DNA from 4 places in the Synechococcus sp. PROS-7-1 genome. Region 1 is predicted to be linked to each of the others. Evidence: predicted binding sites of a transcription regulator. Region 1 holds the regulator's gene; each other region holds the start of a gene.

Region 1 (7,512 bases):
GAGTGGGAGATCATGGTGGTGGCCCGACGGCCGAGATGCTGGAGCAGTTGCAGCTCTGGCAAGACCATCCTCAGTCTCCGGCCCGTGAAGGTGGCACCGTGCGTGGCTTTCTGCAGCACCTGGAACCTCTGCGCACGGGGTTACCGGTTTGGCGTGATGAGCTCTATCTCGAGCTGCATCGGGGTTGTGCCACCTCCCGCCCCGATCAGAAACGCCACAACCGAACCCTGGAACGACTGCTGCGGGAAGCCGATCTCGTGGCAGCACTGCTAGGCCAGGAGGGGCAGGACTGGGCCTGGTTGGTTCTGCTCTTTCATCAATTTCATGACATTCTCCCCGGCACGGCCATCCCAGAGGTGTTTGATCAGGCCGAACCGCAGTGGCGCGCCGCCCGTCGCGCGGCTGCGGCTGCCCGTGATGCAGGCCTGAAGCATCTTCTTTCTGGTAACAGTCCAGCTGGGAATCGTCCAGGTCATGGCGGTGAACGCTTTGCTCCGGAGCGCTGGGCCTGGTGTGCGTTGCAGCCCTTGCCGCGTTGGTCGCCGCTACTAAGGCTTCCGCGAGGGCAATGGTCCAGCGCCGGTCGGCGGCTGCCGGTGCAGGCAGCAGCTGCCGGCGGTGTTTGGGTGCAGCTGCCCATGGTCGATGGAGTGAGTGCGGTGCCGCTAGCGCGCGCACTCCATCGTTCCGAGCCTTGCCAAAGCGCTGAGGCTGTGCGCGACCCCGTCCAGGTGACAGCCCTTGAAAGCGGAGGTTGGAGGTTGTCCAACGCACAACTCTCAATCGACGTTGGGCCTCTGGGACTGATCGGTCTCCGGGATGCTGGGGGAGGTGACTGTCTGGCGGCTCCGCTGCGCTTAAACCGCTACCGCGATCACGGTGAATTCTGGGATGCCTGGGATCTTGCTGAGGATTACCGGAAGCATCCGTTGCCCATGCCAGAGCGTTGGCAGGTGCAACTGCAGGACTCTGGCCCCTTGGTGGCCCGCGTCACGCTTCGCGGGCAGTTCGGGGTCAGCGCACTGCGAATGGATGTGCTGCTCTGTGCTGACTCTCCGCACGTGGAGCTGCTCCTCAGTGTTCAGTGGCGCCAGTCTCATGAGCTGTTGCGCCTTGAGTGTCCTCTGCTGAGCCCTGCAGTGCGCTGGGCCTCCGACACCAGCGGTGGTGTGATCGAGCGACCTGCTGTGCCGCGCACGCCCATGGAGAAGGCCCGATGGGAGGTGCCTGTGATCTCCTGGCTGGCCAGCGTTCCTGCCGCGCCAGGAGGCGGGCTGGCCCTGTTGCTCGATGGACCCCAGGGCGTTGATGCGGGGTCTGATCACCTCGGGGTGTCCCTGCTCAGAGGTCCCACCTGGCCCGACCCCTCGGCCGATGCCGGTTGGCATCGGCAGCGTGTCGCCTTGATGCCGCTGGCGGATGGATGGATGCGCAACGGTGTGCCGCAAGCGGCCATTCGATTCCGAGAACCGGGGTGGCACGGGCCTGTGGACCTACAAGATTTCTGGCAGGGGCTTCCCGCTGTCCCCGATGGCCTGATCCCCCTGGCCATGAAGCCCTCGATGGCCGCTGATGGAACGATGCGTTCAGCAGCCTCGGCGTTGATGATTCAGCTGCTGAACCCCGGGGCTCAGCGCTTGCGTTGGCTCCTTGATGATGGCTGGACGATGCCAACAGGGGAGACCAGCATCCAATTAATGCCCGGTGAACTCAGGGAGGTGCGGTTGGTCCGTCAGTCCTCGTGATCGTCGAAGGGGTCGTCGAGGCGTTTCGAGGGCGGACCAAATGCTGTGTAAACCCCAAAACCGGTGAGTCCAAGCAGGGCAGCCAGAACGGCAATCGCGACGGACAGGGCCGGCGAAGAACTTTCCATCACATCTCTCGACAGGATCGGCCTCTTCCGGGCCGGGACCCCTAGAGTATCTGGACTGAACTTCACCCGAGACCCAAGCGCCGTTATGGCTCAACGCACTCGTCTGGGCGATCTGCTCCGTCCCCTTAATTCTGAGTACGGCAAGGTTGTGCCTGGCTGGGGAACCACTCCAGTGATGGGAATTTTCATGGTGCTGTTCCTGGTGTTCCTGCTCGTGATCCTGCAGCTGTACAACCAGTCCCTGATCCTGGAAGGGATCAACGTCAACTGGAACGGGGCCGGCTGATTGTTGCCGGCTCATCCCTCTCTGGGGCGAGGCTCATGAACGTGTTTGGAATCGGCCTTCCTGAGATGGCCGTGATTGGTGCCGTTGCATTGCTTGTGTTCGGTCCGAAGCGTCTTCCCGAGCTCGGCCGAACCCTGGGGAAAACCTTGAAGGGGTTTCAATCCGCTTCCAAGGAATTTGAGCGGGAAATCAACAAAGCCATGGCTGAGCCTGAGGTGCTTCCTGAGGCTTCTGAGCCCACGACGGACACCACGCCGTCGAAAGGCGCCAGCGCTGACTGATCGTGATCAACTCCGGCGACCTCCGATTGGTGGTGGGTCTTGGCAATCCGGGTGACCGTTACGCCTCGACCCGTCACAACGTGGGGTTCATGGTTCTTGAGCAGCTTGCTGCGCGGGAACATGCACGGTTCAGACCCATGGCCAAGCTCCAGGGTGATCTTGCGGATATCGGCGCCGGCCCCGATCGTTTGCGCCTGTTGATGCCCAAGACCTTCATGAATGAGAGCGGCCGATCGATCCGGTCCACCCTCGACTGGTTTGGTTTGAGCTTGGGACAGGTCATCGTCCTCGTTGATGACATGGACCTGCCTCTGGGACGCCTGCGCTTGCGGGCTCAAGGCAGTGCCGGCGGTCACAACGGCTTGAAAAGCACGATTCAGCATCTCGGCACCCAAGAGTTCGCACGTCTTCGCATTGGTATTGGCGCTCCGGGGCGTTCGCCTGAGGAGCGGCGGGCTCGCACCGTGTCCCATGTGCTGGGGCCGTTCAGCCGTGAGGAAGAGCCTTTGCTGAAGGAGGTGTTAAACGAAGTTCTCGCCGGGCTGGAACGAATCCAGCGTCAGGGATTGGAGAGGGCAGGGAATCACATCAATGCCCTGAATCTCGCCCCTGCTCAGAGTGAGTCGGGTTGATGGCGCCATTGCCCGTCACCACGGCACATCTAAGGGTGCATCGCCAGAGTTTCAGCGACCAGTGTTTGGAAGGTGAGGTTCAGGCCGGTGGCTTTGTCTGGGAGTTTCAGTGGTTCTTCAACCGCGGTGAGCTCAGCGTTGAGCCTTCGCTCGGACGCGCCCTGATCCAGGATGCGTTGCTGCGATTTTTGGTGAGGTCCGATTACCGGCTGGAGGCTGGAGGGGATTACAGCTTCACGGTGAGAGCCAAGTTCTGATGTGGGGGGGCTGGCGCAGGCCATTGGAAACGGCAGTTGAGCGCAGATTCGAGTATCACCAGTGCTGCAACAGCATCGAGATCGCAGGGGGGGATGCGTAATCCCTCAGGCAGCAGTCGCCGCCAGCCTCTGGGAGGCCAGAGCTCCCAGTAGCGACTCCTTGCCAGAAGGGTGGTGCCGCGTTCGTCAACAACGGTGAGCTGCAGATCCGCCGGTAGCTGCTCACTCCAGTGCTCACTGGCTGTGCCGTTGCCCATCACGATGCGATCAAGAGGGGCCTGCGAGCGCCACTGCTCCAGAGTTTCCAAGACGGAGCCTGTTTGGACGACCTGGCCCTCAAGGACGACCTCCAAATCCGTGTCGACGAGCACGAGCCCGCACTTGCTTCGGCCTGGATCCAGAGCGGCGATGTGGGTCAAGGAGAGTCCTCCGCAGGGGTGGGCTTGAAGCTGCGTTGAAGCCGAATCTCAATCGCCACGGGGTCGGCTGTTTCAGTGCCGCCGAGTGCCACCGCTTCCAGTTCAACCCGACCAGTGCTGCGATCGATCAGGGTCTGTCCAAGCGCGTTCAGCGCCTGGGAGTCGAATTGCAATCCTTTGCTGATGGATCCGCGCCGTTGAATCTCCGCCAGCGTTGAGGCCAGTAGCAGGTTCAGCCTGTTGCGGACCTGTTCCGCGGATGTTTCTCCGCTGGCCAGGGCGGTTGATGCAAGCACCTCGCCATCACGGGTGATGGTGAGGTTCGGCCTGACCTCAGGAAAGGCATACACAACCGTTTCTCCCTGCAGCACGTTGGCGGCCGAGCGCAGCAGCACAACCCACGTGCCTGGTTTGCGGATGGCGTCTTCCAGGCGTTTGATGTCCTGACGGGGCACCAACAGGATCTGCTTGTCGGGCGCTTGCCCTGGGAGAACCTGCTGGTAAGCCTGCAAATTGGCCTCTCTCAGCACCTGGTCGATCACCTGACGCGCCTGGTCAGGACGTTCAAGCTTGAGGGTGGCTGTTGCGAGGGGCTGGCCACTGCTGATGGCCACATTGCCGCGGCGCAGGGCCAGAAGATTGCCTTCCAGCTGTTTCAACTCGGCTTCGCCGGAGCGGATGCGATTGCGCACCGCGGCAAGCTCACGGTCGGTTCTGCGGATTTCGTCGTCGCGTTGGCGAACGTCCTGGCTCAGGCGCAGTCGTTCAGCTTCCAGTCGGCGCGTTTGCTCCTGTAGGGGTTTGAGTGTTTCTCTCAGCTGGTTGGCTTGCTTGCGCGCTTCTTCCAGGCGTCTGCGCGCTTCGATCTCATCCTTGCGCGCTGTCTCGAGTTGTTGTCTGGATTGTCTCTGCGCCGCCCGGCTGGACTTCAGGTCCGCCCGGCTGTTGCGCAGCCTGGCCTGGAGGTCATTCAGTTCAAAAAGGCCAACGCGCAACTGCCGACTCACGAGAAGCATCAGGCCCAGGGAGAGGACGCTGATCAGACTGCCGGTGAGCACCGTGATCACCACCGCGGTCTGACGGGGACGCAGGCCGAAGAGGCTCAGCCGAGCCTTGCCCACCCTGGATCCGAGGCGATCCCCCAGGGTCGAGAGCACGCCTCCGAGGACCAGCAATGACAGCAGCAGTAACCAGCCGGTCACAGTGAATTCATTGCAGGGCGTGCAGGTTAAACGCCGCTATCTTCACCCGTCCGACGGTCAGCTGAAACGTTTGGCCAGGGCGATCGGATCGAGCACTGTGATTTTTTTGCGGTCAATCTCGACAAGTCCTGAATTGCGTAGGTCTCCGAGGAGGCGGGTGATCGTGACCCGGGTGGATCCAATGGCCTCGGCGATGGCTTGGTGCGACAGCCGTAAATCGATCGTGATCCCCTGGTTCCCAGGAATGCCGAAGTCGCGGCAGAGCACCAGCAGAAAACTCACCAGGCGGGACGACATGTCGCGGTGGGTGAGTGTTTCGATCATGGTCTCCGTTTGGAGGATTCGGCTTGAGAGTCCCTGCAGCAAGAGCAGTCCAACCGAGGTATCGGCTTCGATGGCCTGTCGGACCGATGTGGCAGGCGCCGTGACCATTTCCACTCTCGTGAAGGCCACTGAGTGGTAAAAGCGATCAGAGCGATGGCCGGTCAGCAGAGAAAGCACACCGAACAGGCTGTTCTCTCGAAGCAGCGCCACGGTGATCTCTTCCCCTGACTCATAAACGCGAGAGAGGCGCACTGCACCTCGGCGGATTAAGTAGACGCGCTCGGCGGGATCGCCCGGAAAGAAGATGGTCTTGTTGCGTTCCACCAGCTCCGTGTTGGCGCCATCCAGATCTCGGATCACCTCCAACAAGGTTCTGCTGGAGGGGGCGGGTGCGTTGGCCAGGCTCACATTGGTGGGTCGACCGGGCTGGGGCACCGTGCGACTGAAGCCGCGGATCACTTCGGGCATGGCCAGCACATCGCTTCAGGGAAGTTAAGGAGCGATCGACTCTCACCCTGTAGCAACGCACACGGTTCGAAGGGCTCAGCGCAGTAGCAAAGCCTCGTTCTGGGCTTTCATTAGCTGCTTCAGCCCAGGTTCCGCTCGGTCGAGGAGTTGGTTTAGTTGTTGCCTGCTGAAGGCTGCCCCTTCCGCTGTTCCCTGCAGTTCCAGCAGGTCACCATCGTCGTTCATCACCACATTGAGATCGACATCAGCCCGGGAATCCTCGCTGTAATCCAGATCGAGCAGGGCCTCCCCCTCAAGCAGTCCCACCGACACAGCCGCCACCTGGGAGCAGACCGGATTGGTTTGGAGGATCCCCTGCTGAACGAGGGACTCGCAGGCGTGATGCAGGGCCAGCCAGGCTCCGGTGACGGAGGCGGTACGAGTGCCTGCGTCGGCCTGAATCACATCACAGTCGACAAGCAGGGTGTTCTCTCCCAGCGCCTCCATGGAGAGTGCGGCTCGCAAGCTGCGGCCGATCAGGCGTTGGATTTCCTGGGTGCGTCCAGAGAGCTTGAGCCATTCCCGTCGCTGGCGTTCGGGGGTGGAGCCAGGCAGGAGCCGGTATTCCGCGCTGAGCCAACCGAGGCCCTGATCACGGCGCCAACGTGGCACGCCTTCTTCGCGGCAGACGCTGCAGAGCACAGCGGTCCGGCCGGTGCGAACGATCACGGAGCTGAGGGCGAAGCCCATGGGATTCCATTCGACGGCGAAGGGCCTCAGTTCGGACGCTTGGCGTCCGTCTTTGCGGGAGATGGTGTTCATGCCTGGCGACGATGGCTTGACTGAGCCTGCCAGTTGGGCGGAGACACCATGGATGGTGTCAAAGGGCTTGTGGATCGGATTCGCACCGCTAGATTCAAACTCTGCTGGGCCGTCTGGACACCAGCCCTGACGCCAGCGAACGAGATGACAACCAGCCTGAGCCCCAGCCATCGATCCCGAGACGTCCGCAGTGCGGATCACCGGACGCTGGAGCAAGCCGGTTTGCGTGGCCTGCCTGCCCTCGAGCCGAGGCCACCGCTGCACTTGGTGGCTCAGGAGGGACAGCTGCAGGTGCACACGGCCCCGTACCGCGGCAGTTACGGAACCGTGTTAAGCCAGGCGTTGCGCAGCGCAGGGCTGGGGAGCCGGGTGATGGTTGCCCAGTTCCTCAAAGGAGGGGTGGTTCAGGGGCCTGATGCAGCCGTCACGCTTTGTGACCGTCTCATCTGGATGCGTCCGGCCGTGCTCGAGTGCCTGTCTCAACCTGCTGCTCAAGCGGAATCCGCGGTTGTGGAGGCTGTGCAATCAATCTGGAACGCCTGCTCCACCCACCTGAGGCGTGGAGATCTGGATCAGTTGGTGCTCGATGAGCTCGGTCTGGCCATTGCATTCGGCTACCTCGATGAGCAAGAGGTGCTGTGTCGTCTGGAGCAGCGTCCGGCATCGATGGATGTGATCATCACAGGGCCATCCATCCCCGACTCACTCATGGCTCTGGCTGATCAGGTCACGGAATTGCGCAGGGGGTTCTGATGCTGAAAAACGATCGCTGGATCACCGAGCAAGCTGCTCAGGGAATGCTTGAGCCCTTCCAGGCTGGGCTCGTGCGTCATCTGGAGCCTGATCAGAAGCTTCGCCCAGTGTTGAGTTTCGGCTGTTCGTCCTACGGCTACGACCTGCGCCTCTCACCGCAGGAGTTCCTGATCTTCAAGCACGTGCCCGGCACGGTGATGAATCCCAAGCGGTTCA
Region 2 (7,512 bases), 440 kb from region 1:
TAGATCGTGCGCTCGGTGTGCCAGAGCGTCTGTTCCATGTGGCCGTACAACTCACGACCCGACAGACGCATCACGTCCTGTTCGGCACCCGTGGCCTCTGCCATCTCGGCAGCAATGGGTGTTTCGTCGTAGCGCGCATCATCGAATCCGATCGTGAAGGCCTTGACGGGACCCTGACTCACCGCCGACGCCAGACCGAGGATCGAACAACTGTCGATGCCGCCGGAGAGATAACAACCAACCGGCACATCCGCCACCATCCGCATCTCCACCGCTTCCAGCAGAGCAGCCCGCACATTGGCAATGTGATCGGCCTCGGTGAGGGTGCTGTCCCGCTGATCCAAACGGGGAAAATCAACATCCCAATAGGTGGACTCCGACACCTCAAGCCGGTCACCCCTGCGTTGCACCTTCAGCACATGCCCGGGCTGAACCTGGTGCACCCCGGCAAAGGCGGTCGTTCCCGGGACCATGGTCTGCATCAATTGATGAAAGAGACCCTCCGAGGTGAAGCGTCGCTCCACGGCCGGGTGAGCAAACAGCACCTTCAACTCGGAGCCGAACACCAATCCCTCCGGCGTCATCGTCCAGTACTGGGGCTTGATGCCGAAGCGATCCCTCACGAGATAAAGACAGTCATCCACCGCATCAAACAAAGCGAAGGCGAATTCCCCCCTCAGCAAGGGCAACGTGGACTCGAGACCTTGGCGTTGATAGAGACGCAGCAGGATCTCAGAATCACTCTTGGTGCAGAAACGCACCCCCTGTGCCGTGAGGTCAGCCCGAATGCGCTGAAAGTCGTAGAACTCACCGTTGTGCGCCATCAGCACCTGACGGTCGTCGCTGAGGAACGGCTGCCTTGCCCGCGATTCGTTCAGATCAATGATCGACAACCGGGCATGGCAGAAGCCGACCCCGGCAGCGTCGATGCATTCCACACCGAAACCATCCGGTCCGCGATGGGACTGAATGGCCGCCATGTTGACCAACAACTGACGATCCAATGTCTGACGACGGTCCGCCAGAAATACACCTCCGATTCCGCACATCAGTTCGCCTCAGATCACATCCATCACCCGCTCGGCACGGTTCACCATGCAGGTGAGCAGTGCCATGCGCAGAAACACCGCCCCACGCGCCTGGCTGAAATACCAGTTGTGCGGCGTGTCATCCAAACAGGTGCTCAGCTCGGGGCCCCGGGCCAGGGGGTGCAGGACGATCGCCTCAGGCTTGAACGGCAGATCCCGGGTGAGACAAAATCCACCGCCATGCACCTCATAGCTGTCGCCAACCCAGGCGATCGCGTTGATATAAACAACATCCAGCTCGGGAATCTCAGCCGACAGATCTGAACTGCAGCGGATGGTCACACCGCTCGCTTCCAGCTCTTCCAGTTGACCCGGATCAAACAGGGGCGATTCTGACTCAACCCCGGCCGCATGAATCACCACCACCTCCTCAAGGATCTGGGGAAATTTGCTGAGGATCCGCAGCAATGAACGCACAGTGCGCATCCGTGACGGCAAACCGATCACCCCGATGCGGATCCGATCCTCGGGCGACACCTCTGATAAAGCCAGGCTGGGACGCCACTTGAAAATCGTGTAGAGATCCGCCATCGCCTGCGTCGGATGCTCATCAATGCCATTGCCGGCATTGATGATCGGAATCCGGAGAGTCGCAGTCATGGCATAAACAGCATCCGGATTGCTGTCGCGCAGCACCACACAGTCGCCGTAGTTGTTGAACATGTGCGCCACATCCTCCAGCGACTCCCCCTTGGCGATTCCGGTGGTGCTGCGGTCGGTGATGTTGATCGAATCACCGCCAAGGCGATGCCAGGCGCTATCGAAAGAGAGGCGTGTGCGCGTGCTGGGCTCGTAGAACGCGTTGATCAGGATCTTGCCGGTGAGCGGCGTGTTGTGACGGCAGTAACGGTCAGGGTTGCTCTCAAATTTCGCGGCCAATCGAAACAGCTGAAGCAGAGTTTCGGGTCGGAAGGCCTGCATCGACACAACATGCTGGTCGATCAGATCCAACAAGGGCTCGCCATCTTCAGCGATGGCAGCCAGAAGCTCCTGAGGCTGGTCATGACCGAACACATCGGGACCCATCGGCCGAAAGCGGAGAGGCGCCGATACCTCCTCAATCACTGCTGTGCCGGGATCTGCCATAAGCAAGTGCATCAACACCCGACGAGAAAATCGCGTGCTTGTGCTGTGAATCACATCTTCTCTCGATAACAAGAGTTGAGTGCGGACGTCTAGCTCGAAAGACGTTCTTTAGAAAAAGGGTTAAAAAATAGTTTGCGTTAATACAAAACACCTCAAATATGTTCGAAACGAACACTTACCAGACACGTCCGCCTCTCCACTCAATCAACCAAATCAATAACAGCGCGAGCACAGAACAGACGAGCGCCACCTGACTTCCCACCAGGACCAGAGAGAACCAGTGTTGGTCCACCAGAACCGTGATCAGCAACGCGTTGGCCATGGCGTTCACCCCTCCTCTTGCAAACGATTGAAATCAAACTGTTCTGGCTGCCAGCGACTGCCCACTGCCATCACGACGGCCGAAACGGCTGCGGAGAACACCGCCGCGCAATAGGGAGCAATCAGAACGTAGGCCGTCAGACCCACAGCAGTGCCGGCCAGCATGGCGACAATCGCAGCCCAACGATTGGCGGAGGACCAATAGAGACCGCAAGCCACAGGCCAGACCGTGGAAGCCACCAACGCACCGGTGAAGAACAACACCGTCGCCAGCGAGTCCAGCCGCGGCCAAGACAGGGCCAAGGTGACCACAGCCAGGCCAACCACCATCTGCCGTGCCGCCTGCTTGAGCTGAGCATCGCTCGCCTGGGGACGCAGCAGACGGAAATAAACGTCTTCAGCCAGCAGATCCGCGGTGGAGGCCAACAGGGAGTCCAAGGTGGACGTCAGTGAGGCAAAGACCACCACAAACACCAGTGCAGCCCCACCCGCGCCGAGGAGATCCGCTGCCATCACCGGGAACACCATGTTCACCTGCTCTAGCGGCAGCTCGCGCGCCAACGCCACCAAACCGATCGATCCCGTCACCAGCGGGACACTCATCCAGGCCAATCCCCCCAAAACAAAAGAGGTCATCACCACACTGCGCCGGCTGGCGAACACGCGTGACCACCAGATGTTGTTGTGAAAGACCTCACCCATCGAGAACAGGGCTGAATTCCAGGCGATCAACAGACCGGCGGGGAGTAAGAGATCAAGACGGTCGGGATGCTCAGCGATTAAGAGGGCATGCACCTCCGGCATCGGGAACTGACGAAACGCCAGCACCGCCACCACCGCCAGCAGCACCATGATCAGGAGCGATTGGATGAAATCGGTTCCAATCACCGCCCGCATGCCGCCGAACAGCGTGTAAACCGTTGCGACACCGATCACCACCACCATGCCCACGTGATAATCAAAACCGGAGAGCGCCTGAAGCAACAGGCCGGCCCCCATGGCCTGGGTCATCAGAAAACCCAGCGTGTAAATGGCGGTGATCACCATGAACACCCACCAGGCCAAACGTCCGTATCGCAGCCGAATGAAATCACCACTGGTGCGGCCATTCGGCATCAGCTGCTTGATGCGTGAAGCCAGCGGCGCGAACAGGATCAACCCCAGACCGGCCAGGGCATAACTGAACATGCCCCAAAGACCGGTTCTGTAGCCGAATTCCGGGGCCAACAGTGTGGTGTTGCCCGTCACCCAAGACGCCATCAAGGTGGCTGTGCTCAAGGCCAACCCGATGTTGCGGCCCGCCAGCATGTAGTCGTCGGCATCTCCATTACCGCGGCGGCCCCAGGTCATCCCCAGGGCGATCCACAGCACGGAAAACAACACAACCAGGGCCCAGGCGATGCCAGGCGCCAGAAATGGTGTGGCTTCAGCGGGCATCGGCCGACCCCCGATCACGCCAGTGCAGATGACCCTGAATGATCATCGCCACCGTGGCCAGAGTCACCACAGCACCGAGGGCAAAGATCAGTCCAGCCCAGAGATTGTCATCCAAAGCGAATCCTCCCCTTCAGCAGATCTCAGACAAGCAAATCGCGGAGTTCGCATGCTTTCACCGACTAACAACAAAGTCGCCAGGGCTACCTGAATCACTGGCTGCCAGTGGCTTGATGCCTCCAATCTCGAAATGTGTAGCAATCACAACCCGCAGGGACCTGCTGGAGTTTTTGGATGCATCTGTTAATGACTCAGGCGATGTTCACCGAGTACCGACCAACCCAGGGGTACGACGAATATTTCTGCCGTAAACAGTACGCTCCCCGTGCCGATCTAGAGCCACTGCTGTCCTCCCTCGGCGCCATGGGGTTAGCGGAACTGAATCGCAGTCATGCATCAGCGAGCAACCTGTTGCGGCGCCTTGGAGCCACCTTCCGACTCAACGGATCAGGGCTTCATGGCGGAGAACGCATCCTTCCCTTTGATCCACTGCCAAGACTCATTCACCGTCAGGAATGGTCCGTTCTGGAGCGCGGATTGGTGCAACGCCTGGAGGCCATTGATCAGTTTCTGGCGGACGTTTATGGACCCCAACGGATCCTCAATGATGGTGTGATTCCCCGCGAGGACATGGAGAGCTCCCAGGGCTGGCGGCCCCAGATGCAGGACATCGCCGTGCCGCTGAACCGCTGGTGCCACATCTCCGGTCTGGATCTGATCCGCGATGGCGACGGCACCTGGAGAGTCTTGGAGGACAACCTGCGCTGCCCCTCCGGCGTGGCCTATTTCCTTGAGAACCGCCGGGTGATGAAGCGCTTGTTCCCGAGCCTGTTTGCGGGCCGGACAGTGCAGCCGATCGACGATTACCCCTCCCATCTTTTGCGCACGCTGCAGGATCTGGCCCCTTGGAGTGATGCTCCACGGGTGGTGCTGCTGACCCCCGGCGTGTTCAACAGCGCCTATTTCGAGCACAGCTATCTGGCCCAGCAAATGGGCATTGCCCTGGTGGAAGGCCGCGATCTGATCTGTGAGGACGGACGCGTCTGGATGCGCAGCACTGCCGGCAGGGAACCTGTGGATGTGATCTACCGGCGCATCGATGACGATTTCCTCGATCCGAACGTCTTCCGGCGTGATTCGATGCTCGGTGTCCCCGGGCTCATCGATGCCATGCGCTCCGGTCGAGTAGCCATCGCCAATGCCCCTGGGAGCGGGGTCGCCGACGACAAGCTGATCTATGCCTACGTGCCGGCAATGATCCGTTATTACCTCAACGAAGAACCGATCATTGACAACGTCCCCACCTATCTCTGTTCAAGGGACGACGACCTCCGTTTTGTGCTCGAGCATCTCAACGAACTGGTGGTGAAGTCTGTTGCCGAAGCAGGCGGCTATGGAATGTTGATCGGGCCCCATGCCAGCACTGAGGAGATTGAGAGCTTCGCGGCGAAGATCAAGGCACATCCGCGCAATTTCATCGCTCAGCCCACCCTGCAGCTTTCCACAGTTCCATCCCTCAGCGAAGGGGAGCTGTACCCCTGCCATGTGGATCTGCGCCCCTACGTGCTCCGGGGTAAAAGCGACTGGGTCAGCCCCGGCGGCTTGACTCGTGTAGCCCTGAAACGCGGTTCCTTGGTGGTCAACTCCTCCCAGGGGGGCGGCTGCAAGGACACCTGGGTGGTCAGCGACAACACAGTCACCGCCGAATGTGCGGAGCCGGTGCCGTGCTGAGCCGTGTGGCCGATTCGCTGTACTGGATCAACCGGTATATCGAGCGGGCCGAAAACATCTCCCGATTTCTGGAAGTGAGCGAAGCCATGGCTCTGGACTGCCCCCCGGGCAGCGCTGAGCCTTGGCTTCCCCTCGTGGATGCCAATGGAGACCGCCAACGCTTCGACGAAACCTATCCACTGGGAAGTCCAAACGATGTTGTTGGCTTTCTGCTGCTGGACCGCGACAACCCCAACAGCATCGTGAGCTGCATCGCCAAGGCCCGTGAAAACGCTCGCCAAATCCGCGATGTAATCACCACAGAAATGTGGGAGCAGCTCAATGACCTCTATTGGAATGTTCAAGACGGTGAAGCGCTCTGGCAGGAACCGGATCAGGAGCAGCTACGCAGCATTCGTCGCGGTTGCCAGCTCTTCTATGGCATCACGGACGTGACCCTCAGCCGTGATCAAGCCTGGCTGTTTAGCCAGCTGGGGCGGCTGATCGAACGGGCGGACAAAACCTCCCGCATTCTCGATGTGAAGTACTTCCTGCTGTTGCCAACGCCAACGGAGGTGGGCGGGGTTCTCGATGAACTGCAGTGGATCTCACTGCTGCGCACAGCTGGGGCTTATCAGATGTACAGACAGAGCGTTCAGCAGGCGATCACACCCGCATCGGTGGCACGATTCTTGCTGCTGGATCCAATTTTTCCCCGCTCGGTCCGCTTCTGTCTGCAGGAGATCAACACCACACTGGAGCGCATCCGGCCAGGTCCCCATGCAGGCCCCCCGGATGATCTTGAGTGCCTACGCGGCCAGTTGTTGGCTCAGTGGAGCTATACCCGCATCGATGCAGTGATTGACCGGGGACTGCATGAGGCCGTGGATCAACTTCAGAGCGACCTCAACAAGCTGCATGAACTCATCCACCGTCGCTACTTCACGACCACCGACTTCGGCTCCATCCCCACAGACCCGTCATGCGCGCTCAGCTGATCCACCGTCTCAACTATCAATACGAGGCTCCGGTTCAACTGGGGGAACACCGCCTCTGTCTGCGGCCCAGGGCCCAGGGCCATCAACGACTGATTCAGCATTCCCTGCAGATCTCACCGGTTCCTGTTCACAGCCATGAGCTGTTGGCAGCCAGTGGTGATGCAATCGAGCGTGTGCGCTTCCAAGGGGCGACCGCTTCACTTCAGATCGAAGCCAGGAGCCTGGTGGAAACCCGGCAAGCCACTCCCCTGCTCGATTGCTTCAACGGCCTTGAGCCTCCGCTTCCCTATCCCAGAGGCCAGTTGAACCACGACCTGTTGGGTGCCCTGGAAGGTTGGCTACCCAACGGACAGCATGATCCTTCTGCGGTGGAACTGGCTCAGGACGCCTTGATGGGAGGCAACCAACAGGCACTGCCCTTTCTTCAGCAACTGATGGAGATGATTCAGGACCGGGTGAAGTACACCCAACGGCATGTGGGCCCGGCCTGGCCGGCGGGCCGCACCCTGCGCGAGCGGGTTGGGTCCTGCCGCGATCTGGCGATGTTGATGATGGAGTGCTGCCGCAGTGTTGGCCTTCCAGCTCGGTTTGTCAGCGGTTACCACCTGGCCGAGCCTGCCCCTGAGCGGTACGACCTGCACGCCTGGACCGAGATCTATCTGCCCGGTGCCGGCTGGCGTGGATTCGATCCCAGCGCTGGTGGAGAAATCAACTCCCGCTACATCGTGCTGGCGAGTTCATCGAAGCCCGATCTCACCGCAGCCGTTCAGGGCACATTCCATGGCCCGATGGCCACCGCAAGCGAACTCAGTTGG
Region 3 (7,512 bases), 960 kb from region 1:
TGCTCAATCGCGCTGAGCGCGTGGGTGTCACTGGAGAGATTCCTGTGGCGGCTGTTCTTCTCGATCAAGCAGGGCGGTGCATTGGCCACGGATCCAATCGCAGGGAAACCCACAGAGACCCACTCGGACATGCGGAGTTAATGGCGCTGCGTCAGGGCGCCTGGCTGCTTGGCGATTGGCGCATGAACCACTGCACCCTGCTGGTGACCCTGGAGCCATGCCCGATGTGTGCGGGAGCACTCGTTCAGGCCAGAGTTGGACAAGTGATTTTTGCTGCCAGAGACCGCAAGCGCGGTGGACTGGGCAGCACGATCAATCTTGCTGACCATGAATCAGCTCACCACCACATGCGAGTGGTGGGTGGAGTCATGGAAGAGGAAGCATCGATACTGCTGGGGGGCTGGTTCAGGCAGCGACGCAGGAGCCTTGGCGGAAACGGGGAAGCTCTGACTCAAACAAATTGAGCAGACGATTCACATTCTCTGGAGTGGAGTTGTAACCCATCAGGCCAATTCTCCAGATCTTCCCTGCCAGAACGCCAAGACCACCGCCAACTTCAATGCCATGGGAGTTGAGAAGGTGGGAGGAAAAGGCTTTTCCATCCACATCATCGGGAATCCGAACAGTCGTGAGGGTGGGCAGTCGTAGATCCTCGGGAACGTGCATTTCAAGGCCGAGAGATTCAAGTCCGTTCCAAAGCGCTTCAGCATTGCGGCGATGGCGTGACCATGCATTGTCCAGACCTTCCTCTGCAAGCAGACGCAGGGCTTCACGCATGCCGAAGTTCATGTTCACCGGCGCCGTGTGGTGATAGACCCTGTCACTCCCCCAGTACTGATTCAACAGGGAAACATCCAGATACCAATTGGGAACCTTGTCTTTTCTGGCAGCGAGCTTGGCTTCCGCACGAGGACCCATGGTGAACGGTCCCAAGCCTGGAGGGCAGCTCAGCCCCTTCTGGCTGCAGCTGTAGGCCATATCCACCTTCCATTCATCGAGGTAAAGGGGAACACCTCCGAGTGATGTGACTGTGTCAAGGAGAAGAAGACAGTCGTGCTCACGGCAGAGATCACCAACGCCCTCCATGGGTTGGCGCACCCCTGTGGAGGTTTCGGCATGCACCATGGCCAGGACTGCAGGCTTGTGATGCTGCAGCGCAGAAGCCAACTCATCGAGCGTGAACGCCTCACCCCAGGGTTTTTCGATGACACGAACATCAGCTCTGTATCGGCCTGCCATGTCGGCAAGGCGATTTCCGAAATAGCCCTTGACTGCGACCAACACGCGATCGCCGGGCTCCACCGTGTTCGCCAATGTGGCTTCCATCGCAGCACTACCGGTGCCGCTCATGGGCAAGGTGAGGCGGTTGTCCGTCTGCCAGGCGTAACGGAGCAACTCCTGGACTTCACCCATCAAATCCACATAGAGAGGATCGAGATGGCCGATCGGCGTTCTTGCCAGAGCAGACAGAACAGTCGGATGGGCGTTGGAGGGACCTGGGCCTAACAGAAGGCGGTCAGGCGTACTGATAGGGCCAACGGATCTGCGATGGCGCGATTCAACCTGGGGAAGAGAGTGCGTCATCGGCTGGCCGGAAACCATCATTTAATGGCCGAAGCCTACGCATCGATCGGGGCGATTCGAGCCAGAAAGCTCTGTTCCGATGCCGCTTGAAACGAACGGAAATTCCTTCATGCAATCAACGTTGGCGAACGTCGCTGGCAGCAAGCCCTGCAGCCATGTGCTCAAACGGAGCGCGCACCAAGCCAAGGCTATTGGTAGGAACGCCCTCTGAAACGAGACGCTCGCAGAGAACATCAGCGAGAAGAACCATGCTTCTCACCGTCGGACCGGTCGGCACACCCAAGCTTTTGTACGTATCGTCCAAGCCGTTGAGAACTCTTTCGTTCAGGATTGTGCTGTCTCCGGCGATCAAGGCATAACTGGCGTAACGCAAGAAATAATCCATATCGCGAAGACAGGCCGCAAGTCGCCTCGTGGTGTAGGCGTTGCCACCGGGAAGAAGCAATTCCGGATCCCCTTGAAACAGGCGCTGACTGGCTTCACGAACGAGATCGGCCGCTTCACGGTTGATCAACTCAACAGCCTTCAGCCTGATGGTGGATTCAGCCAGATAGTCCTCGATCCGGTCGATAGCAGAACGATCGAGGTAGCGGCCGAGCTGGTCGTACCGACCGATCAATCCGGTGATGGCATCGCGCATGCAGAACCCTGGCCACGTTGGCCGGAAGCTAACACCAGCCTCGTGCGTAAACGCTTCCAGCGCGTGGGATCCCGGGAACTTGACAGAAACGGTTACCAAGCTGGGAATCCGACCGGCCGAATTCCCATGACAGAAAAACTGTACTGATTGATACAAAACCTGGGCACAGCGATCCCTACGTTCGATGCGCTATTCCATAAATCACTGACGCCAATGGCTACCACTGCCCAGGACGTGCTCCGTCAGATCAAGGACGAAGGCATTGAGCTGATTGATCTCAAGTTCACCGACCTCCACGGCAAGTGGCAGCACCTCACCATCTGTTCTGATCTGCTGGAAGCAGAGTCATTCAATGAAGGACTTGCCTTTGATGGATCCTCCATCCGCGGATGGAAGAGCATCGATGCGTCGGATATGGCCATGGTTCCTGATCCGTCAACGGCCTGGATTGATCCGTTTTACAGCCACAAAACATTGAGCATGATCTGCTCGATTCAGGACCCGAGGACGGGCGATCCGTACGACCGCTGTCCCCGAGCACTGGCCCAAAGAGCATTGGCTTACTTGTCCAGCAGCGGCCTTGCTGATACGGCCTTTTTCGGGCCGGAACCGGAATTCTTCCTCTTTGACGACGTTCGCTACAACTCCAGTGAGGGTGGAAGCTTCTACAGCGTGGACACCATTGAAGCCGCCTGGAACACCGGACGGCTCGAAGAAGGCGGCAATCTTGGTTACAAAATCCAGCTGAAAGAGGGTTATTTCCCCGTTTCACCCAACGACACGGCACAGGACATCCGCTCCGAGATGCTGCTGTTAATGGCCCAACTGGGGATCCCCATCGAAAAGCACCACCACGAAGTGGCTGGTGCTGGACAGCACGAACTGGGCATGAAATTCGCCGAGCTGATTCAAGCCGCGGACAACACCATGACCTACAAATACGTTGTTCGAAACGTGGCAAAGAGATACGGCAAAACAGCCACGTTCATGCCGAAGCCGGTGTTCAACGACAACGGCAGCGGCATGCACGTTCATCAGAGCCTCTGGAAAGCCGGCCAACCTCTGTTCTTCGGCGAGGGCACTGATGCCAACCTGTCTCAAACGGCACGTTGGTATATCGGCGGAATTCTGAAGCACGCACCTTCGTTCCTGGCATTCACCAACCCCACGACCAACAGCTACAAGCGCTTGGTGCCGGGCTTCGAAGCTCCTGTCAATCTCGTTTATTCGGAGGGCAATCGCTCAGCAGCAGTGCGGATTCCTCTGACAGGACCCAACCCCAAGGCCAAGCGCCTTGAGTTCCGCTCTGGAGACGCACTGGCGAATCCCTACCTGGCCTTCTCAGCCATGATGATGGCGGGCATCGATGGCATCAAGAATCAGATCGACCCGGGGGCTCCCACCAATGTGGACCTGTTCGAGCTTTCTGCTGAGCGTTTGAGTGAGATCGCAACGGTGCCAGCGTCTCTTAATGGTGCCCTCGAGGCGCTAAACGCTGATCACCACTACCTCATGGAAGGTGGCGTGTTCACCAAGGACTTCATCGATAACTGGATCGACTTGAAGTACGAAGAGGTGCAGCAGCTCCGTCAGCGTCCTCACCCCCACGAATTCACCATGTACTACGACGCCTGAATCCAGGCATTAGCGGTGCCGCAGCTGAACCATGGCGCTGTCGTGGAGATGTTTTTCATGCATTCTTCGACGCGCCCAAATCGTCTGCTGAGCGGCGGCACTGCGCTGATCGATCCCCAGGTGACTTTCATGTTGCACTTGGGCTGCTTCTGCGCGAGCGACCTCCTGAGCATGGTGATCTGCCCAAGCCAGATACTCAGCAGCAGCTCGCTGTCGACGCTCCAGCACGTTGGTTGAGTACTGGATGCTTGGTGCTGTGGATTGCATTTGGTGAATCATCGCGACACTCTTGGCTCGATGATCTAATTCTGTAGCAACAGCTACATTTTTCCCTTCTTCTTCACAGATCTTTCTCTGGAAGTTCCAGTCACAGCCACGGCAAGCGCCTGGATCGACTGGAATGATTCAGCTTGATCAGGCTCTCCGCTATGGCGCCCAGCTTCACCGAGATTGCATATCGGACCCTTCAGCAGGGACGGAGCCTCGCGGGGTTGGTCCATAAGGAGCTGAGCACCAAAGTGATGGAGGTGGTGGCGCCGGACGTCGTCCCGCAGACGCAGCCCGTACCGGGCGAGATGATGGATGCTCTGAGGCAGTCGTTGAACACCCTTCACGACCGTGACTGGCTGGATGCCGAGCATGGGATCTATCCGCAGTCGCTTCTCTTTGATATTCCATGGCTGGACTGGGCAGAGCGCTACCCACGGGTATGGCTTGACCTTCCGTCCAACTGGGCACGTCGCAGAGCGAGAGACGTTCAAGATCTTCCGGATCTCTCGGATCGGGACCTCTATCCCGACTACTACCTCCAGAACTTTCACCATCAAACCGATGGTTATCTCTCGGACCATTCCGCTGAGCTCTACGACCTCCAGGTCGACATCCTGTTCAACGGAGCCGCTGATGCAATGCGCCGCAGGATCCTTCCATTCCTGCTGAATGGTCTGAAGCACTTCTCCAACCGCTCACAGGCGAACCTTCGCGTCCTCGATGTCGCCACAGGAACTGGACGAACGCTCCATCAGATCCGAGCTGCACTCCCCCAAGCGACGCTCGTCGGAGTCGATTTGTCTGAGGCCTACCTTCGTCAAGCCAATCGGTGGTTGAACCAAGGCCGCAGCAGCCTCGTTCAGCTTGTGCAAGGAAACGCCGAACGCATGCCTTTCGATCAGGGTGGATTTCAGGCGTTGACCTGCGTCTTTTTGATGCACGAGATGCCCGCTGATGCCAGGCAAGCCGTCCTACAGGACTGTTATCGACTTCTTGAACCTGGTGGGGTTTTGGTACTGGCCGACTCCGTTCAGTTGAAGGATTCCCCCCAGTTCGATGTGGCCATGGACAATTTTCGTCGGGTGTTTCACGAGCCTTATTACCGCAATTACATCAGTGATGACATCGATCAGCGGCTGGTGGACGCTGGTTTCTGCAATGTGCAGGCTGAATCTCACTTCATGGCACGCGTGTGGTGTGCCACCAAGCCGGACACCGCCACAAAGTGATTCCCTGACAGACAGCCTTGCTTCGGTGGTGGAACCCCATAAGGTGCAATCACTTGAAGGTCAGCCGATGACGAATCCTTTCAGGATCCGCTGGTTGCAAGGCTGGACTTTTCAGCTGGTGTTGATGGAAGGCAAGGTTCAAGTTGAAGCACATGGCTTCGGCATTTGTTTGCGAACAGCGGTTCACCCAGGCGAAAGTCCCCGGTCCGCCGCAGACCGCCTTGTCCTTGCGGAAGACCGTCGCCGCAGAGCCCTTCACCAGGCATGGATCAAAGGCCAGACGCTGGCTGACTGCAATGCATCTGATCTTCCTCCTCTCGATGGAGCTCTTCCAGAACCTCCCGATTCCCTGGTTGTCGTCCAGCAATCTCTCGTTGCTGCCTGAATCAACTTTGGCCTAACCACCAACCGATCAGGAGTCCCGGCCCGCCCCATCGCAGAGCCGTCCAGAAGCGTTGACCTCGTTCTCGAGTGAACAGCCAACGAAATCCCTCTGGGTCGGCGCCAACACACTGCTGGAGCAAGCGGCGCTGTTGCTTCCGTCGCCGGGATGCGCGATCAGATCGTTCCCAGTTTCGGGGCTGCAGTCCTGCTAACCGGCTCAAATGGTGAAGTGGCCGTTGATGAAATCGGTGAGGCTTGGCCACCGCCGCTACGCGTCGCCCATTCAGACTAGAAAGAGCTTCTCGCAGGAATCAGCGTTGACAGTGAATCTCTGGCCTGAGGGTGCTGTGGATCAAGCCAAGGCTTTGCATCAGTCACTCAGCATTGGTGACCGCGATTGGCACCGGTTGAAGTCGAATGCGGATCGTCGGGGAGCTGAGCTGCTTGCGGCAGCCATTACGCAGCTCCTCCAGAATGGAGAAAGGGGGGATGTGGAAGCGCTGACTGAACAGGCGCTGGGATGGATCAGACGAGAACTGAAAGATCCCGGCTGCCCGCACCGTTAACAGCGCTTGGAGATCGCCCAGGTCGGCGACAGGCCAGCTGCACCCTGTTACCGCGTGAGCTCCAGCGAATGTCATCAAAACATTGGTGCATCAGAAATAAGCCCCGTCCATGATTCGCATCCAACTGCTCAGGGAGGCAGGCGATGCGCGCTGGACCGGGCAGCCCATTGCCCTCATCTTGAATCTGCCAGATCAACCAGTTGGGAGTGAGGATCCGTCGAATGCGCAGACATTTGCCGGGGTCACCGGCATTGCCATGACGCACGGCATTGACGATGGCTTCCTGCAATCCAAGCTGCAACCTGCAAGAGGTTTCCTGGCAATCAACTGGCTCGAGAAGCAGCTCCAGGAGAGGGCTCAGCTGCAACGTTGACGGGAGGATGAAATCAGCCCACCGAAAGACAGGCAGATAGCGACTGAACATTCGGACTGATCCATCCTTCTTCGACCATAACGAGGGGAGAAGGCCCTGCCAAATACAAGGAGATGAAGGCCTTCCCAGGATTCAGATCCTGGGCTGAAGTCCAGGATGGGACAGCAACGCATCCATTAGACGGACGCCGCGAAGCTGATTGATTAATGGCATGTGCCCTTCCGGTGCATCCATGGACCACTGGAAAGCACCTGGATACCGCGTCCAAGTGCCGTCGAGCTTCCAGCCAATTCTCGGCCAGAGCCTGTCATATCGACCCTCCAGAGCTTTTAGCAAGCGTGCCTGAACCGTGAAGCCGAAGCGTCCCTGCGAGTAGGCGATCCAGAGACGATCCAGAGTGGTCAGGTCGAGTCCCTCCATGGGTGGCACCTCGCTGAAATACACGTAACCCCGCTTCACTGCCTGATCTCCCGCAAGCTCACGCAGCACGCAACTGGTCAGACGATCGGCTTCTTCGAAGTCTTCATCCAGCAACGCTCGCTGCATTGGGCTGTAATCGATACCTCGAGCCGAGGGAGTCTCGAACCAGCCATTGGATTCAACTATGGGAATTCGAGCTAGAGCGTCAGGTTGATGCCGGCGAAGAACTTGCAGAATCCAGCCAGCGGCCCAGTCATCCCCACTTGGCTCATAGGGCTTCAAAGCCTCAGCTGCAACGTCAGCCAAGGCATCGGCAGCCTTTTCCAAGGCAACAGCCGTCGCGCGACGCTGGCGTGCTGAGCCATTCGCGAAGCGGTCGAGGAGCTTGTCGATGCTGAGATCTTGAGCTGG
Region 4 (7,512 bases), 450 kb from region 1:
CCCTCAAGACGAGGAAATCGACTCAACATTTGGTAGTTGTCGCAACACAAACGCCACCACCGAATCCAGCCCCTCACCGCTGTGCAGATTGGTAAAGCACCAGGGGCGATCGCCGCGCATGCGCAGGGTGTCGCGCTCCATCACGGCCAGGTCAGCTCCCACCAGAGGCGCCAGGTCAATCTTGTTGATCACCAGCAAATCCGACCGCGTGATCCCGGGGCCGCCCTTGCGCGGGATCTTGTCGCCTGCGGCCACGTCAATCACATAAAGACAGAGATCAACCAGCTCCGGACTGAAGCTGGCCGCCAGATTGTCGCCGCCGCTCTCAACCAACACCAGATCCAGACCTGGGAACTGAGCTTCCAACTCCGCCACCGCCGCCCTGTTGATGGAACAGTCCTCCCGTATGGCCGTGTGCGGACAGCCACCGGTCTCTACGCCGCGGATCCTTGACGGCTCCAAAGCTCCGGCGTGCGTCAAGAATTGAGCATCTTCCTGGGTGTAGATGTCATTGGTGACCACCGCCAACTGCAGTTGATCCCGCAGTCGCCGGCAAAGCGCCTCCACAAGAGCGGTTTTGCCGGACCCCACCGGCCCAGCCACACCCAGACGTAACTTGCTCCCCATCAGCTTCGGAATAAACGGGAATACAACTCAGCATGGGACAGCTGCGCCAGCGATGCCCCCACACCCGCTGACCATAAGGTTCGTGGATCAGCAGCGAGGAGCTCTTGGGCCTCAGCTGCGATCCGTGGCAACAGACGGTGCTGAAGCACCTGAGCCCTGGTCGGACCCAAAGGCAACAGGCGCACGGCCGCACTGAGCTGATTGGCGACCCAGCTGTAGAGGTAGCCCTCCACCGTGTCAGCCTCCGACACCCCCAACGACAGTGCCGCCCAAGCCCATGCCGCCGGCCAAGCCAGGGGGAGTGGTTCTGTCAGTGGATGGCCCATGTCAGCCAACAGCTGCAGTAGAGACCCCCCCATCTGACGTTGTTGAGCTCGCACTTCCGCAGCTTCACGTGTGGCCAGCAGCCAACCATCCAGATCCAGCAAACGAAGTCGGGCCGACTGATCAGCGCCGTTCACCCATCGGTCCAGGTCAGCCATCAGGGTGGCGAGGGCGGCAGCCTCCAACCGCAGGGATCCTCGCTCCAGCTCGGCGCTCAACCATTGCTCGAGACCAGCCTCACTCTTCAGCGCTCCGGCCTGGATCAAGACTTCCAACCCCTCCGAGTAACTGAACGCTCCCACCGGCAAAGCCGGGCTCACCAACTGGAGCAACGCCAGGGAGGTCATGGCGTTTCATGGCTGTGGGCATGGCTGTGGCTGTGGGCATGGCTGTGACCACCCCCATAAGCGCCTCCCTCCGGAACAAACGGACGCTCACAGGCACTCACATGCAAGCCACGGCTGCGCAACATCGCCTCCAGCACTGAATCCGCCAGCAACAACAAGTCCCCGTCGTGAAGCTCGAGGGCCACATGGCGGTTGCCAAGGTGATACGCCGCCTGCAGGAGCTCCAAGACTGAATCCGCCTGCACCCGCAATAACGGCTCCGGCGCCGCAATCACCACCACCTCCCAACTCCGGGATTGATCGAACAAGCGATCACCGGGCTGAAGGGCGCCCTCCCGCGGCAACTGAAGCAAAAGAGAACGTCCACAATGGCTACGGCGGCGACCACGGAGCACCGTGCGATCTTCGGCCGTGAGCGGCAATTGCAGGCGGCGGTCGGGCGGAAGATCTCCAACGGCCTCACCCACTTGGCGATGCTCCAACACGATCGGTTTGTGATCGCTCGCGTTGTCACTCATCGCGTTGTCGTCCAAGGCTTCTCCGCGTTCACCCTGAGCCTGCCCAGCCGTCTGCGTTGATTTGGTGTTGATTGCTACAGGTCATCGCAGCTCAAGCGCCGAGCGTGGGGGAATGCAACGCCTCGATCCCTGGCATGGCCGCTGCGAGCTGCGGTTTGAACACCGGCAGACCGAACGCGGCGACGCAGGCACAGTTCACCAAGGGGGCTGCAGCGCCCCGTTCAAGCTTCTGCGGGCTGAACAGGGCAAAGACGGCCGCTGTGAGCTGCCAATCCTGCATACAGCTGGAGGACTGGTGGGTGGCGACCAACTCAGCATTGCCCTGGACCTGAAAACAAACAGTCGCGGCCTGATCACCAGCGTCGCCGCGCAGAAGGTCTACGGGTCCATCGGTCGCAGCCGCCTCTACCCCGAAGGCCAATGGGCCCGTCAACAGGTGCACTGCAAACTGGCGAAGAGCAGCGATCTGGAATGGCTACCCCAGGAGCTGGTGCTTTATGCGAATGCCCTCTATGAGCAGCATCTGACGGTGCAACTACCAGCTGACGCCTCCTTTCTCAGTGCAGAAATCGTGCGGCTGGGCCGCACCGCCGCTGGAGAAACCCTGCAGCAGGGTCGCTGGCGCTCAGCCCTGAGCATCTGCCGACGCAGTGATAAACCTCATCAAGCCGATCGCTGGGAAATCGTGGACCGGTTGGACTTGGGGGGCGACGCCCTCAACGACCAGCACGGACTGAACAAACAGCCAGTGTTCGGATCGCTGGTGTGGGCTGCACCGATGCCCTTGAGCGGCGATGCTCTGACGCAACTGCTGGAGCTGGTCCGCAGCGATCGCGCAGGCCTTGAAGGCACGCTGCGCTGCAGCAGCTTGGATCAGGGCCTGGTGGCCCGTTATGCCGGTCCGTCCAGCCGCGATGCCCGCTTCTGGTTCAGCCGCATCTGGGCTCGCACCCGCGCCCTGCGCGCCTTGAGCAGTCCACAGATCCCAAGGGTCTGGCCTTTGCAGGAACAGCCTTTGCCGACGTCATCGTTCATAGCGAACACTGCTTGGCCCGCGGTAGGGACACACTGAGAACGACCGAGCCAGTCCATGCATCTCAGTCCCCAGGAAAAAGACAAGCTCCTGATTGTTACCGCGGCATTACTGGCCGAACGGCGACTCAAGCGTGGCCTCAGGCTCAACCACCCCGAAGCGGTGGCTTGGCTGAGCTTCCTTGTGCTGGAGGGTGCCCGCGACGGAAAGAACGTTGCAGAGCTGATGCAGGAGGGCACGACCTGGCTGAGCCGCGAGCAAGTCATGGACGGCATTCCCGAACTGGTTCACGAGGTGCAGATCGAAGCGGTGTTTCCCGATGGCACCAAGCTCGTGACCCTGCACGACCCAATTCGCTGACCCACCACCCTGCATCCTTGCCATGGCCCCGCTGATTCCCGGTGAACTGTTGCCCGAACCCGGCGACATCGAACTTAACGCTGGCCGCCCCGTCACCACGGTGAGCGTCTCCAATAGCGGCGACCGCCCCGTGCAAGTGGGGTCCCACTTCCACTTTGCAGAAGCCAACGCTGCCCTGCGGTTCGACCGCACCGCCGCGCGCGGTCAGCGGCTCGATATCCCCGCCGGCACCGCCATCCGCTTCGAACCCGGTGACAGCCGCGACGTGAACCTGATTCCCTTCGCCGGCAATCGTCGGGTGATCGGTTTCAACGGCCAGATCAACGGACCCCTCGACGCCTGACCCATGCCCTACCGCATCTCCCGCCAGGCCTACGCCGAGACCTACGGACCCACCACCGGCGACCGGGTTCGCCTGGCCGACACCGAGCTGATCCTCGAAGTCGAAAAGGATTACACCGTCTACGGCGATGAGGTGAAGTTCGGCGGCGGCAAGGTGATCCGCGATGGCATGGGCCAGTCCCAGACCCCTCGAGCCGAGGGCGCCGTCGACACGGTGATCACCAATGCCCTGATCCTCGACTGGTGGGGCATCGTCAAAGCCGATGTGGGCCTGAAAGACGGCCGGATCGTGGGCATCGGCAAAGCCGGCAACCCCGACACCCAGGAAGGGGTGACGATCGTGGTGGGTCCAGGCACCGAAGCCATCGCCGGGGAAGGTCACATCCTCACGGCCGGTGGCATCGACACCCACATCCACTTCATCTGCCCCCAGCAGATCGAAACGGCCCTGGCCAGTGGCGTCACCACCCTGATGGGAGGCGGCACCGGACCAGCCACCGGCACCAACGCCACCACCTGCACCCCCGGCGCCTTCCACATCGGTCGGATGCTCCAGGCCGCTGAAGGCCTGCCGGTGAATCTGGGCTTCTTTGGCAAGGGCAATGCCAGCACCCCGGAAGCCCTGGAAGAACAGGTGCGCGCAGGAGCCTGCGGCCTAAAGCTGCATGAAGACTGGGGCACCACGCCGGCCACGATCGATGCCTGCCTGTCGGTGGCTGACCGCATGGATGTGCAGGTGTGCATCCACACCGACACCCTCAACGAAGCCGGCTTCGTGGAAGACACGATCGCCGCCATCAAGGGACGCACCATCCACACCTTCCACACCGAAGGTGCCGGTGGGGGTCACGCCCCGGACATCATCAAGATCTGCGGCGAAGCCAACGTGCTGCCGAGCAGCACCAACCCCACCCGGCCATACACCCGCAACACGCTCGAGGAACACCTCGACATGCTGATGGTGTGCCACCACCTGGATCCCAAAATCCCGGAAGACGTGGCCTTCGCCGAATCACGGATCCGACGCGAAACGATCGCCGCCGAAGACATCCTGCACGACCTGGGCGCCTTCTCGATCATCGCCAGCGACTCCCAGGCCATGGGCCGCGTGGGCGAGGTGATCACCCGCACCTTTCAGACCGCCCACAAAATGAAGGTGCAACGCGGTGCATTGCCGGAAGACTCCGCTCGCAACGACAACCATCGCCTCAAGCGCTACATCGCCAAGGTGACGATCAACCCGGCGTTGGCCCACGGCATCAGCACGGAGGTGGGCTCGATCGAAACCGGCAAGCTCGCCGATCTCGTGCTGTGGAAGCCAGGCTTCTTCGGCATTCGCCCGGAACTGGTGGTGAAGGGCGGTTCGATCGTCTGGGCCCAGATGGGCGATGCCAACGCCTCAATTCCCACCCCCAGCCCCGTCCACGGCCGGCCAATGTTCGGAGCGTTCGGTAAGGCCCTGGCCCCCAGCTGCCTCACCTTTGTAAGCGAAGCAGCCATGGACGCCGACATCCAGAGCCAACTGGGGCTAGAGCGGACCTGCATGGCGGTGAAGGACACCCGCAGCGTGGGCAAAAGCGCCCTCAAGCTGAATGCAGCGCTGCCCAAGGTGAGCGTGGACCCGCAGACCTATGAGGTGTTCGCCGACGGTGAACTGCTCACCTGCGAACCCGCCGAGGTGCTGCCCCTCGCCCAGCGTTACCTGCTGCTTTGAGCTCCACCCTGCTGGTCATCCAGCACGTTGACCACGAAGGGCCTGAAATGGCCAACACTTTTTTCACATCGCCCGGCAACTGTCAACAACGGTCGCTGAAACTCATTCCAATTGAAAAGGAACCATCAACAACTGAAGCTATGAATTTGCATCAATACAAATGGCCGGGAACACAGGCTTAGGCGCAAACACATCTTGCAATTTTAGCCATAAGCGTCCCTTTCTCTTCATGCGAGGCGCAGTACAAGCCAGACCATGGGACGTTGAACTAAGTTTGCTTCGGATAACAATTATGATCCCCACTGAATGATCGCTATCGCCCCTAAGCTGGTCCACAGGAGCAGCAAACAGCCACGAAATACAGTTCATCTTACTGATTGCAAGATTGACCTCACCCGTCAAGTGATTTGCAACTCGGTAACAAATAAAACAACTTGGCGATTAAATCTAGGGCGTAATGGAAAGATGTTGCACACACAACATGGATCTGATCGCACAAACACTGGAGTCAAACTTCGTTCAACTCCAGCCTGCCAGCATCCATGGCGTTTTCTGGCTTCAGTGCCATTTCCCAAAAAAAGAGTGGGACATCTTGATTGCTGGCCAAGCTGCCTTCGCAACCGAATGCATGCATCAGCTTGCACACGATGCGAGAGTTGCTGGAGTCACTCTGGAATGGACCACATCCATTCATTCACGCTGAGTGCCTGATTAAGCAACCAGACGATTTAGTTGCGGCAAATCGGCAAACGAATCCCGCCATTGCTGGGCCCAGAGTTCCTGGCTCCGCTCATACACATTCATCAGTTCGATAACTGCTGAATCACGAAAATCAACCCTTAGATCCAACAGTGGGAATGCTGCTTCTCCACTGATTTGCAGTGCTGCTGAAGTCGAAAATGGGGAGCGGCCGTCCCCTCCAGCAGCTTCACCTGCCATCAGGGCCGTCATCAGGCGGCGGCCCAGCTTCCAACATGGATCGCTCGCCAGAAAAGCCTGTTCCATGGCAATGAGAACCGCCTCACCCACGAGATAGTTGCCAGCCACGGAGAGGTTCATTTGGTGGCGATGACCTGCCCAAGGTTCACAGCTGTCCCCTGTCCAGCAAGCGGTACGACCTTGCGCATCGATCAGATGGAACTGGCGGCGTACGCGGAGTGGGTCTTCAGCGAGCAGGCTGGCCAGCACCACATCCGCGTCAGCACTCTGTTCGAGCCGTTCCAGGCCGCAGATCCCTAGATAGGGATTGGTGTGGGCTTGTGTCGCAACAGCGCCCACTCCAGAGCGGATATGGGGAACCGTGGAGCCCACTGCGAGATGACAAGTGGCAACGGCAACTCCGAAACGACCATTGCTGGGATCACGGGCAACGATCGAGAACGTCATGAGAGCACACGATCCAATCGTTCAAGGGTGTGCAAAAGAACGACGGTTCCTGCAAGACACTGACTATCACTGGTGAATTCAGCTGCTGAATGGCTCAAACCTTCGCGGCTGGGCACAAAGATCATTCCCATGGGCCAACGCCGCCCAATCTCTTGGGCGTCATGGCTGGCACGGCTCGGAAGCCGACTCAGGCTCAACCCCAAATCTTCAGCCACTGATTCAATCGTGGCCATCACCAGCGCGTCAGCGGGAGTGGGCGCCACCTGAAACTGCGGCTCCAACTGGATTGCACAGCCGGTTTGCAAGCCAATGGATTCAAGCGCGTCCTGCAAGCAGGACACCAATTGGTCCAGAACAGCGGGATCCAGATCACGAATGTCCACCGTCATCGACACGGAGCCTGGAACAACGTTGGCGGCATTGGGCCAAACCTCCAGACGTCCCACCGTCGCCACAGGATCACCGGGATGACACCGCGCCATCTCTTCCACCGCCAGCACAATCCGGGAGGCAGCGGCGAGGGCGTCCTGACGGAGTCCCATCGGCGTTGTGCCGGCATGGTTGGCCTGACCCTTCACATGAATGCTGAAACGTCTCTGCCCGACGATGCCCTCAACAATGCCAATGGCATCGCGCCGCTGCTCGAGTACAGCACCTTGCTCAACATGCAGTTCAAGAAAGGCTGCAACAGCTAAATCAGATCGCGCCGCCGAGGGCAGGGATGGCCAGTGACCACCGATTCGCTCCAGGTTGATGTCAATCGGATCCCCATTGCTGGTGGCGTAAGCCGATGGGTCCATCGATGCCGTGCCAGCCATGCCCTTACAGCCGACCATCGTTGACTCTTCATCAGCGAAAGCC

The links. Region 1 encodes NtcA, which controls nitrogen genes in cyanobacteria. Its sites were predicted from a motif close to GTANCNNNNGNTAC; they were not measured.
Region 2: the regulator NtcA is predicted to act here: its motif matches at 4,184-4,197, upstream of SynPROS71_RS13545 (circularly permuted type 2 ATP-grasp protein).
Region 3: the regulator NtcA is predicted to act here: its motif matches at 2,365-2,378, upstream of glnA (type I glutamate--ammonia ligase).
Region 4: the regulator NtcA is predicted to act here: its motif matches at 1,881-1,894, upstream of SynPROS71_RS13490 (urease accessory protein UreD).

What each region holds. Positions count from the first base shown of each region.
Region 1 covers NZ_CP047945.1:380,557-388,068, forward strand. The annotation lists gene SynPROS71_RS01800 (alpha-mannosidase) at 1-1,745, shown strand, start outside; gene psbN (photosystem II reaction center protein PsbN) at 1,733-1,873, opposite strand; gene psbH (photosystem II reaction center phosphoprotein PsbH) at 1,959-2,159, shown strand; gene SynPROS71_RS01815 (TatA/E family twin arginine-targeting protein translocase) at 2,195-2,440, shown strand; gene pth (aminoacyl-tRNA hydrolase) at 2,446-3,072, shown strand; gene SynPROS71_RS01825 (DUF3146 family protein) at 3,072-3,329, shown strand; gene SynPROS71_RS01830 (resolvase) at 3,299-3,748, opposite strand; gene SynPROS71_RS01835 (DUF3084 domain-containing protein) at 3,745-4,950, opposite strand; gene ntcA (global nitrogen regulator NtcA) at 5,008-5,742, opposite strand; gene rph (ribonuclease PH) at 5,818-6,543, opposite strand; gene SynPROS71_RS01850 (cob(I)yrinic acid a,c-diamide adenosyltransferase) at 6,688-7,296, shown strand; gene dcd (dCTP deaminase) at 7,296-7,512, shown strand, end outside.
Region 2 covers NZ_CP047945.1:2,508,062-2,515,573, forward strand. The annotation lists gene asnB (asparagine synthase (glutamine-hydrolyzing)) at 1-1,049, opposite strand, end outside; gene SynPROS71_RS13530 (aspartate carbamoyltransferase) at 1,059-2,174, opposite strand; gene SynPROS71_RS13535 (hypothetical protein) at 2,350-2,496, opposite strand; gene SynPROS71_RS13540 (sodium:solute symporter family protein) at 2,502-3,932, opposite strand; gene SynPROS71_RS13965 (hypothetical protein) at 3,922-4,047, opposite strand; gene SynPROS71_RS13545 (circularly permuted type 2 ATP-grasp protein) at 4,248-5,720, shown strand; gene SynPROS71_RS13550 (alpha-E domain-containing protein) at 5,714-6,697, shown strand; gene SynPROS71_RS13555 (transglutaminase family protein) at 6,682-7,512, shown strand, end outside.
Region 3 covers NZ_CP047945.1:1,341,886-1,349,397, forward strand. The annotation lists gene SynPROS71_RS07315 (nucleoside deaminase) at 1-464, shown strand, start outside; gene SynPROS71_RS07320 (alanine--glyoxylate aminotransferase family protein) at 406-1,602, opposite strand; gene SynPROS71_RS07325 (allophycocyanin subunit beta) at 1,700-2,224, opposite strand; gene glnA (type I glutamate--ammonia ligase) at 2,438-3,859, shown strand; gene SynPROS71_RS07335 (hypothetical protein) at 3,869-4,126, opposite strand; gene SynPROS71_RS07340 (class I SAM-dependent methyltransferase) at 4,288-5,358, shown strand; gene SynPROS71_RS07345 (copper-binding protein) at 5,426-5,743, shown strand; gene SynPROS71_RS13790 (DUF6439 family protein) at 6,060-6,308, shown strand; gene SynPROS71_RS07355 (ATP-binding protein) at 6,268-6,732, opposite strand; gene SynPROS71_RS07360 (GUN4 domain-containing protein) at 6,814-7,512, opposite strand, start outside.
Region 4 covers NZ_CP047945.1:2,499,054-2,506,565, forward strand. The annotation lists gene ureG (urease accessory protein UreG) at 4-627, opposite strand; gene SynPROS71_RS13480 (urease accessory protein UreF) at 627-1,298, opposite strand; gene ureE (urease accessory protein UreE) at 1,295-1,816, opposite strand; gene SynPROS71_RS13490 (urease accessory protein UreD) at 1,929-2,888, shown strand; gene SynPROS71_RS13495 (urease subunit gamma) at 2,907-3,209, shown strand; gene SynPROS71_RS13500 (urease subunit beta) at 3,232-3,552, shown strand; gene ureC (urease subunit alpha) at 3,556-5,265, shown strand; gene SynPROS71_RS13510 (hypothetical protein) at 5,262-5,447, shown strand; gene SynPROS71_RS13815 (hypothetical protein) at 5,747-5,968, shown strand; gene SynPROS71_RS13515 (DUF1028 domain-containing protein) at 5,977-6,651, opposite strand; gene SynPROS71_RS13520 (Zn-dependent hydrolase) at 6,648-7,512, opposite strand, start outside.